3 regions of the Micromonospora sp. RB23 genome follow, and region 1 is predicted to be linked to each of the others. Evidence: predicted binding sites of a transcription regulator. Region 1 holds the regulator's gene; each other region holds the start of a gene.
What was found. The regulator HrcA, encoded in region 1, represses chaperone genes, less so after heat shock. The targets are predictions, from matches to a motif close to GGTTNGCACNCTCNNNNNGAGNGTGCNAACC.
Positions count from the first base shown of each region.

Region 2: the regulator HrcA is predicted to act here: its motif matches at 1,935-1,965, upstream of groES (co-chaperone GroES).
Region 3: the regulator HrcA is predicted to act here: its motif matches at 1,969-1,999, upstream of groL (chaperonin GroEL).

Region 1 is NZ_CM132111.1:5,611,716-5,614,989, forward strand. Features, by position in the region: gene dnaJ (molecular chaperone DnaJ) at 1-935, opposite strand, end outside; gene hrcA (heat-inducible transcriptional repressor HrcA) at 1,009-2,031, opposite strand; gene ACTFTM_RS25465 (DUF4870 domain-containing protein) at 2,231-2,869, shown strand; gene hemW (radical SAM family heme chaperone HemW) at 2,933-3,274, opposite strand, start outside.
Region 2 is NZ_CM132111.1:6,186,525-6,189,798, forward strand. Features, by position in the region: gene groL (chaperonin GroEL) at 1-1,416, opposite strand, end outside; gene groES (co-chaperone GroES) at 1,487-1,801, opposite strand; gene ACTFTM_RS28170 (THUMP-like domain-containing protein) at 2,060-3,241, shown strand.
Region 3 is NZ_CM132111.1:6,513,318-6,516,591, forward strand. Features, by position in the region: gene ACTFTM_RS29760 (hypothetical protein) at 1-93, shown strand, start outside; gene groL (chaperonin GroEL) at 152-1,774, opposite strand; gene ACTFTM_RS29770 (hypothetical protein) at 2,047-3,249, opposite strand.

The DNA.
Region 1 (3,274 bases):
AGCGTGCTGGCCGGCTGGGTGCCGGCCTTGACGTCGACGGTCTCCTCGCTGTCCAGCGTCTTGATGGTGAGCCGGGTGCCCAGCGCGGCGGCGGTCATCGGCACGGTGACGCGGCAGTGCAGGTCGTCGCCCTTGCGGGAGTAGACGTCGTGCGGGCGCTCGTGGATCTCCACGTAGAGGTCCCCGGCGGTGCCACCGCCCGGGCCCACCTCGCCCTGCTGAGCCAACCGGATCCGCATCCCGTCCTCGACGCCCGCCGGGATCTTGACGGTGAGCGAACGGCGGGTGCGTACCCGGCCGTCGCCGGCGCAGGTCGGGCAGGGGTGCGGGATGGTCGTGCCGTAGCCCTGGCAGACGGTGCACGGCCGGGCCGAGACCACCTGGCCGAGGAAGGTGCGCTGCACCGACTGCACCTCGCCCCGACCGCCGCACGCCTCGCAGGTGGCCAGGTGGGTGCCGGCGGCCGTGCCCGCGCCCGAGCAGGTGGTGCAGAGCACGGCGGTGTCGACCGTGATCGGCGCCTCGACGCCGAACGCCGTCTCGTGCAGGTCCAGTTCGAGGCGCAGGATCGCGTCCGCGCCGGGCCGGGTGCGGGGACGCGGCCCACGGCCGGCGCCACCCGCGGCGCCACCGAAGAACGCGTCCATGATGTCCTGGAAACCGACGAACGGGCCGGCGCCGCCCGGACCACCCGGGCCGCCCGCGCCCCCGCCGCCCGGGGCGAGCGGATCGCCACCCAGGTCGACGATCTGCCGCTTCCGGTCGTCCGAGAGGACCTCGTACGCGGCGTTGATGTCCTTGAACTTCTCCTGGGCCTCCGGGTCCGGATTGACGTCCGGGTGGAACTGGCGTGCCAGCTTGCGGTAGGCGCGCTTGATCTCGTCATCGGAGGCTTCCCGGCTGACACCGAGGATGCCGTAGTAGTCCCTGGCCACTGCGTTCCGTGTCCTCATGTTCGTCTCGCGTTGCGCCGACCGGCGGCCGCAGCCGGCCGTCGGCCCTGACTGGTCAGTTCTGGGCCAGCAGCTCGCCCACGTAGCGTGCCACGGCGCGCACCATGGCGATATTGCCGGGGTAGTCCATCCGGGTCGGCCCCAGCACTCCCAGGCCGCCCACGATGGTGGCCCCCGGGCCGTACCCGGTGCTGACCACCGAGGCGGCACGCAGGTTGTCGAACTCGTTCTCGTCGCCGATCAGCACACGGGTCGTGCTGGGCTCGGTCTCGCCGATGAGCTTGAGGAGCACGACCTCCTCCTCCAGTGCCTCCAGGATGGGCCGCAGCGAACCCTGGAAGTCGAGCAGACCGCCCCGGGTCAGGTTGGCGGTGCCGGCCAGCGCGATGCGTTCCTCGTGCCGCTCGACGAGCGTCTCCAGCAGGACCGTGGAGAGCGTGGTCATGGCCGGGCGCAGCTGGACCGGCGCCTCCTCGACCAACGCCTGCACCAGTGGAGGCGTGTCGGACATGCGCTCGCCGGCGAGCTTCTCGTTGACCAGGCGACGCAGGTCGGTGACGTCGTCGGCGGGCACCGGCCCGGGCAGCTCCACCAGCCGCTGCTCGACCCGCCCGGTGTCCGCGATCATGACGAGCATCAACCGGGTGGTGGAGATCGGCACCAGCTCCAGGTGGCGAACCGAGGAGCGGGCGAGGCTCGGGTACTGCACCACGGCCACCTGCCGGGTCAACTGGGCGAGCAGCCGTACGGTGCGGTGGACCACGTCGTCGAGGTCGACGGCGCCGACGAGGAAGCGCTCGATGGCCCGCCGCTCGGCCGGGCTGAGCGGCTTGACGCGGGACAGCCGGTCGACGAAGAGGCGGTAGCCGCGGTCGGTGGGCACCCGGCCGGCGCTGGTGTGCGGCTGCCGGATGTAGCCCTCCTCCTCCAGCACCGCCATGTCGTTGCGGACCGTCGCCGGGGAGACCCCGAGCTGGTGCCGCTCGACCAGCGCCTTGCTGCCGACGGGCTCCTGGGTCGAGACGTAGTCCTCGACGATGGCGCGGAGCACGGCGAGCTTGCGGTCGTCCAGACCCATCCTCCGCACCTCCTGTCGCACGTCGGCCGCCGGCCCACCGGGGCCGACGGACCGTCCTGGCACTCGACTGTAACGAGTGCCAGTCTACGTCGGCGCTCCCGCCGACGCGATGATCAAGGTTGTCCGCGTCCGGCGCGTAGGACCCGACCGGCGGTGTGGCACTGGTGCGGCGTTGCTCACGGCACCTACCGTGACAACCATGACTGAACCACCTCGCCCTCCCGGCGCGGGAGACCCCGGCAGCTACCCGCCGGAGCCGAATCTCCCCGGCTCGTCCTCGTCGGCCGAGCCGCCCACCGCACCACTGTCCGGGGCACCCGGCCCGGGCGGCTATCCCCCGGCCGGTGGCTATCCGCCGCCCACCGGTGACCAACCGCCGTCGGGCGGCTACCCTCCGCCGGGTGGTTACCCTCCACCTGGGGACTACCCGCCGGGTGGCACGACTGGCGGGTATCCGACCGGCGGCGCCTTCGGCGGTCCGGGCGGCGGCTACGCCAACAACGAGGACAAGACCTGGGCGCTGATCGCACACTTCGGCGGCGCGGCCGGCATGATGATCAGTGGTGGCGTGCTCGGCTGGATCGCCCCGCTGGTGGCGCTGCTGGCCCGGGGCAACCAGTCGCCGACCGTCCGGGCGCATTCCGTGTCGGCGCTCAACTTCCAGCTCATCTGGTCGATCGTCGGCCTGGTCGGCTGGGTGCTGTCCTGCATCCTCATCGGCTTCATCGGCGTCGCGGCGGCCATCATCCTCGGGGCCGTGTGCGGCATCCTCGCCGGGATCAAGGCCAACGAGGGGCAGCTCTACCGCTACCCGCTCTCCGCGAACTTCATCAAGTGACCCGGGCCGGCCGCTCCCCCGGCCGGTCCGGCACACCGCCGCCGGCCGGGCGGAGCGTCCGGCTCAGGGCAGCAGGTCCCGCACGACCGCGTCGGCGAGCAGCCGGCCGCGCAGGGTGAGGACCGCCCGTCCGGCGGCGTACCCCTCGGCGTCCAGCAGGCCGTCGGCGAGCGCCCGCGCGGCGCCGGCCCGGCCCGCGTCGTCCAGCACCTCCAGCGGCAGTCCGCTGGCGAGCCGCAGCCGGAGCATCACGTCCTCCATGTGCGCCTCGTCCGTGGTGAGCACCTCGCGGGCCAGGCCGGGTGACGCGCCGGCCGCCAGCCGCTGGGCGTACGTCGTGGGGTGCTTCACGTTCCACCAGCGCACCCCGCCGACGTGGCTGTGCGCGCCCGGCCCGAGGCCCCA
Region 2 (3,274 bases), 570 kb from region 1:
CCACGACATGCCGGCGACCTTCTGGGTGACGACGTAGCCGTCGTGGCCGGCGTTCTGCGCGATCCAGCGCAGCGGCTCGATCAGCGCCTTGCGCACGATCGAGACGCCGACCTTCTCCTCGCCGGTGAAGCCCAGGTCGTCGTCGAGCACGGGGAGGATCTGCACCAGGGCGGCGCCGCCGCCGGGCACGGTGCCCTCCTCGACCGCGGCCTTGGTCGCCGCGATGGCGTCCTCGATGCGGTGCTTGCGCTCCTTCATCTCGACCTCGGTCGCCGCACCCACCTTGATCACGGCGATGCCACCGGAGAGCTTGGCCAGCCGCTCGGCCAGCTTCTCCCGGTCCCAGTCGGAGTCGGAGGCCTCGATCTCCTTGCGGATCTGGGCCACCCGGTCGTCGACCTCGGTCTTCTGGCCGCCGCCGTCGACGATCGTGGTGTTCTCCTTGTCGACCACGACGCGCCGGGCGGTGCCGAGCACCTCCAGGCCGACCTGGTCGAGCTTGTAGCCCAGCTCCGGGGCGACCAGCTCGGCGCCGGTGGAGATCGCGATGTCCTGGAGCATGGCCTTGCGACGGTCACCGAAGCCCGGGGCCTTGACCGCGCAGACCTTGAGGGTCTTGCGCAGCGAGTTGACCACCAGGGTGGAGAGCGCCTGGCCGTCCACGTCCTCGGCGATGATCAGCAGGGGCTTGCTGTTCTGCAGGACCTTCTCCAGCAGCGGCAGCAGCTCCTCGATCGCCGAGATCTTCTGGGTGGTGACCAGGATGTACGCGTCCTCGAGGACGGACTCCTGACCCTCCAGGTCGGTGACGAAGTTCGGGGAGATGAAGCCCTTGTCGAACTGGAGACCCTCGGTCACGTCCAGCTCGGTGGTGAGCATCGAGCCCTCCTCGACGGTGATGACACCGTCGCGGCCGACCCGCTCCATCGCCTCGGCGATCAGCTCGCCGATGGTGGCGTCCTGCGCGGAGATCGTCGCCACGTTCGCGATCGACTCCTTGCCGGCGACCTCGACGGCCCGGCCGAGCAGCGCCTCGGAGACCTTGGCGGCCGCCGCGTCGATGCCCCGCTTGAGGCCGGCCGGGTTGCTTCCGGCGGTCACGTTGCGCAGGCCCTCACGGACCATCGCCTGCGCCAGCACGGTCGCGGTGGTGGTCCCGTCGCCGGCGACGTCGTTGGTCTTGGTCGCCACCTCCTTGACCAGCTGCGCGCCGAGGTTCTCGTAGGGGTTGGTGAGCTCGATCTCCTTCGCGATGGTCACGCCATCGTTGGTGATCGTCGGCGCACCGAACTTCTTGTCCAGGACGACGTTGCGCCCGCGCGGGCCGAGGGTGACCTTGACCGCGTCAGCGAGGGCGTTGACACCGTGCTCCAGCAGGTGTCGGGCGTCGTCCGAGAAGCTGAGGATCTTCGCCATGAATGTCCCTTCGAAGCGCCGCTGCCCCGGCCCGGCGAGCCGGACCGGGGCAGCGACACTGATCGGTTGCTTACTTCTCGATGACCGCGAGGACGTCGCGGGCGGAGAGCACCAGGTACTCCTCGCCGGCGTACTTGACCTCGGTGCCGCCGTACTTCGAGTAGAGGACGGTGTCGCCGACCTGCACGTCAACCGGGACCCGGTTGCCGTTGTCGTCGACGCGCCCCGGACCGACAGCGAGGACGGTGCCCTCCTGCGGCTTCTCCTTGGCGGTGTCGGGGATCACGATGCCCGACGCCGTGGTGGTCTCAGCCTCGTTCGCCTGGACCACGATGCGGTCCTCGAGCGGCTTGATCGCAACCTTGGTCGCGGTAGTCACGGGCATACCCTCCTGGGGTACTGGTTTCGTTGCCGGCCAGCGGGGCTGACCAGCGTCAATCTGCCTCATGCCACCGGGCGGGACCGTCGTCGCGGGTGCCGGTCCGCCTGGCGTGCGCACCCGGGTCGCTAGACCCGGAAGCTGGCACCCTCAGGGTGAGAGTGCTAATCGCAGGTTATTCCGTGGCTAGCACTCCGTCAAGGAGAGTGCCAGCGCGTCGCGCCCCGCCAGCGGTATTTTCAGCTCGGCCGGGAGAATGGGCAGGTGGATCTCGATCAGTTGGCGGCACTGCGTACCCCCGAGGGGTCGGCCGCCCTCACGGCGGCGGCCGAGCTGGCCGGCGGCGATCCACTGGCCGCGGCGTCGGCGTTACGCGCGGCCGGGGTGCCTCCGACGCTGGCGGCGGCGGCCCTCACCCAGGCCGAGCTGCGCCACCGGGCGGAGGGCAAGTTCGGCCCGGCCGCCGCCGGGATGTTCCTGACCCGCGCCGGCCTGGAGCAGGCGACCCGCCGGGTGGTCGCCGACCGGCGGGCCGCCCGGCTGCGCGCGGCCGGCGTGCGCACCCTGGCCGATCTCGGGTGCGGCCTCGGCGCGGACGCGCTGGCCGCCGCCCGCGCCGGCATCCGGGTGTACGGGGTGGAGGCGGACCCGGTCACCGCCGCGATGGCCGCCGCCAACGCCGCCGCCGCCGGACTGGCCGACCTGTTCACGGTCGAGCGCGGCGACGCGACGACGTTCGACGTGTCCCGGGTGGACGCCGTCTTCTGCGACCCGGCCCGGCGGGCCACCGGCACCGGACGACGGATCTTCGACCCGCGTGCCTACTCGCCGCCGTGGGACTTCGTGACCGGCCTGGCGGAGCGGGTGCCGCGCACGGTGGTGAAGGTGGCGCCGGGCCTGGATCACGCGCTCATCCCGGCCGGAGCGGAGGCGGAGTGGGTCGGCGTGGACGGCGACCTGGTCGAGGCCGCGCTCTGGTGCGGCGAACTGGCCGAGGTGCCCCGCCGCGCCAGCGTGTACCGGCAGGAGATCCACCAGCTCACCGGCTCGGGCGACACGGAGGCGCCGGTCGGACCCCCGCGCCGCTACCTGTACGACCCGGACCCGGCGGTGGTCCGCGCGCACCTCGTTGCCGAGCTGGCCACGGAGCTGGACGCCAGCCTGGCTGACCCGAGCATCGCGTACCTCTACGCCGACCAACCGATCCGCACCCCGTACGCGCGCTGCCTGGAGATCACCGACGTGCTGCCGTTCTCGCTCAAGCGTCTGCGGGCGTTGCTGCGCGAGCGTCGGGTGGGCCGGGTGGAGATCCTCAAGCGGGGTTCGGCGCTGACGCCGGAGCAGCTGCGGCGGGACCTGCGGCTGGCCGGCGACCAGGCGGCGAGCCTGGTGCTGACCCGGGTGGCGGGAGCGCCGACCGTGCTGATCGGCCAGCCTGCGGTCTAGGGCGTGTGTCAAAGCCCTCGGTCGAGCCGAGGC
Region 3 (3,274 bases), 900 kb from region 1:
GAGCCGCAGGAGATGGTGGACGCGCCGATCCAGTTGCTGCCGCCGTACGACCGGGCGCAGAAGCGGCGCAACCAGCGCCCGCTGCCCACCTGACGACGAACGGGGCGGACCGCGTCAGCGGCCCGCCCCGTTCGGTGTGTCGGATCTGGACTCAGAAGTCCATGTCCCCGCCACCCGGGCCAGCCGGGGCAGCCGGGGTCTTCTCCGGCTTGTCCGCGACGACGGCCTCGGTGGTGAGGAACAGCGCGGCGATCGACGACGCGTTCTGCAGCGCCGAACGGGTCACCTTGGCCGGGTCGATGATGCCCGCGGCCAGCAGGTCGACGTACTCGCCGTTGGCGGCGTTGAGGCCGTGACCCGCTTCGAGGTTACGGACCTTCTCCACCACGACGCCGCCCTCGAGGCCGGCGTTGACGGCGATCTGCCGCAGCGGGGCGTCCAGCGCGACCTTGACGATGTTGGCACCGGTCGCCTCGTCGCCGACCAGGTCCAGCTTGTCGAAGGCGGTCTTGCCGGCCTGCACCAGCGCGACGCCACCACCCGGGACGATGCCCTCCTCGACGGCCGCCTTCGCGTTGCGAACGGCGTCCTCGATGCGGTGCTTGCGCTCCTTCAGCTCGACCTCGGTGGCCGCGCCGACCTTGATGACCGCAACGCCACCGGCCAGCTTGGCCAGCCGCTCCTGCAGCTTCTCGCGGTCGTAGTCGGAGTCGCTCTTGTCGATCTCGGCCCGGATCTGGTTGACCCGGCCCTGGATCTGCTCGGCGTCACCGGCACCGTCGACGATGGTGGTCTCGTCCTTGGTGACGACGACCTTGCGGGCGCGGCCCAGCATGTCGACGCTGACGGCGTCGAGCTTGAGGCCGACCTCCTCGCTGATGACCTGGCCACCGGTGAGGATGGCGATGTCGCCCAGCATGGCCTTGCGGCGGTCACCGAAGCCCGGCGCCTTGACGGCGACCGACTTGAAGGTGCCCCGGACCTTGTTGACGACCAGGGTGGCCAGGGCCTCGCCCTCGATGTCCTCGGCGATGATCAGCAGCGGCTTGCCGCCCTGCATGACCTTCTCCAGGATCGGGAGCAGGTCCTTCACCGACGAGATCTTGCTGTTGACGATCAGGATGTACGGGTCGTCGAAGACGGCCTCCATACGCTCCGGGTCGGTCATGAAGTAGGCCGAGATGTAGCCCTTGTCGAAGCGCATACCCTCGGTGAGCTCCAGCTCCAGCCCGAAGGTGTTGCTCTCCTCGACGGTGATGACGCCTTCCTTGCCGACCTTGTCCATCGCCTCGGCGATGATCTCGCCGACGGTGCTGTCGCCAGCGGAGATGGAGGCGGTGGAGGCGATCTGCTCCTTGGTCTCGACGTCCTTGGCGAGCTTGGACAGCTCCTCCGAGACGCTCGCGACCGCGGCCTCGATGCCCCGCTTCAGGGCCATCGGGTTGGCGCCGGCGGCCACGTTGCGCAGGCCCTCGCGAACCAGGGCCTGGGCCAGGACGGTCGCCGTCGTCGTGCCGTCACCGGCAACGTCGTCGGTCTTCTTGGCGACCTCCTTGACCAGCTCGGCGCCGATCTTCTCGTACGGGTCCTCGAGCTCGATCTCCTTGGCGATGCTCACACCATCGTTGGTGATGGTGGGGGCACCCCACTTCTTCTCGAGCACGACGTTGCGGCCCTTGGGGCCGAGGGTCACCTTTACGGCGTCGGCGAGCTGGTTCATGCCCCGCTCGAGGCCGCGGCGCGCCTCTTCGTCGAACGCGATCATCTTGGCCATACGGCGTTGTCCTCCTGGACACTCACGGGCCACCCGAGATGTGTGCCCCGGATGGGCCGCCTGGTGTACGCACCTTGGGACGTCGCCACCTGGCGACGACGACGTCCTTCGGCCGGGCCGGATAGCCCGCGACGACCGGCCATGTGCTGCTCCGGTGTCTCCACACCGGGGCAACCAGGCCCCACCGTCCCGACCATTGGCACTCACGGTATGCGAGTGCCAATGACTTGTTTAGCACTCTCACCTGCCGAGTGCAAGCACGATGAGCCCGGTCAGCCGAGTTCCGCGGCCAGTGTGGCCCCGTTCACGGGCCCCTCATGAGCGCGTTGCTCGGCGTACGTGATCAGCAGACCGACCAGTTGGGCGAGGTGGGCCGGCAGGGCCAGCACCGCCGTGACGCCGATGACGGCCACCACCCCGACCGCGGCGCCCGGGGACGCGAACGGATCCTCGCCGAACGCGGTGGTGCCGGCGGACTCCAGGACGCCGGGGACGACGCTTCCGATGATCACCGCCGCGCCCACCAGCGCCACCCGTCCGAGCAGCATCCCGAGCCGGTCGTGGAACATCCGGAACGACCGGCCGATCGGATTGTCCCGCTCGAACAGGTAGACCGGGCCGGCCATGCTCAGGGCGAACGCCAGGTAGATGCCCGGCAGCACGCAGAAGCAGACTCCGATGCCGATGAGCAGGCTGACCAGCAGCGTCCAGCCCCACACGCCGAGCGCGCGGCGTAGCCCGTACCGCAGTGCCGCGCCGAGGCGGGCGGGCTGGCCGATCGCCTGCTGGGTGATCACCCAACTGCCCGCGGCCCAGCCCAGCGCCTGCACCAGGCCGATCACCAGGCTGCCGCCGACCAGCACGACGACGAGGGTCAGCAGGCTGGTGGCGAAGTTGTCCGGCAGCCCGGCCGACGGGTTCGTCTCGGCCTGCGCCTCCCAGGCGGGTGACGGGTCCAGACCGAACGAGATGACCGAGAGCACCGCCGCCGGCAGGACCTGCGTGAGCAGCATGATCGGCACCAACTGCCGCCAGCCCCGACGCAGCGCGCCCCAGAACCGGTCGAACCAGCCACCGATGCCGGCGCCGGGCGGTGTGACCAGGGCGTCGTTCGGGTCGAGGCCGTAACCCGGCGGGTACCAGCCGACCGGTGCCCCCGGATACCAGGGCTGGCCGCCGTAGGGGCCGGCCCCGGGCGGGTAGCCGCCGACGCCGGAAGCGGCCCAGCCCTGCGGCGGCAGGCCGGCCGGAACCCAGGCGCCGCGCGCGGGGTCCCAGACGGGCGACGGCCCGGCAGGCGGCATCCCGGCGACCACGTCAGGCGGCTGCTCAGCGGCCGGCGGCCAGCCAGGAGGCATCCCAGCGCCGGACTCGGGCGGCGCACCCGGGACGGGTGACGCGCCGGAATCTTCGGCGGACGGGTCCGGCTCACCCGGCCCGGAGGGCGTGGCGGGTGGCGGCGACTGGTCGGTCATGAGCCCTCCTCAGCATCGGCTGGAA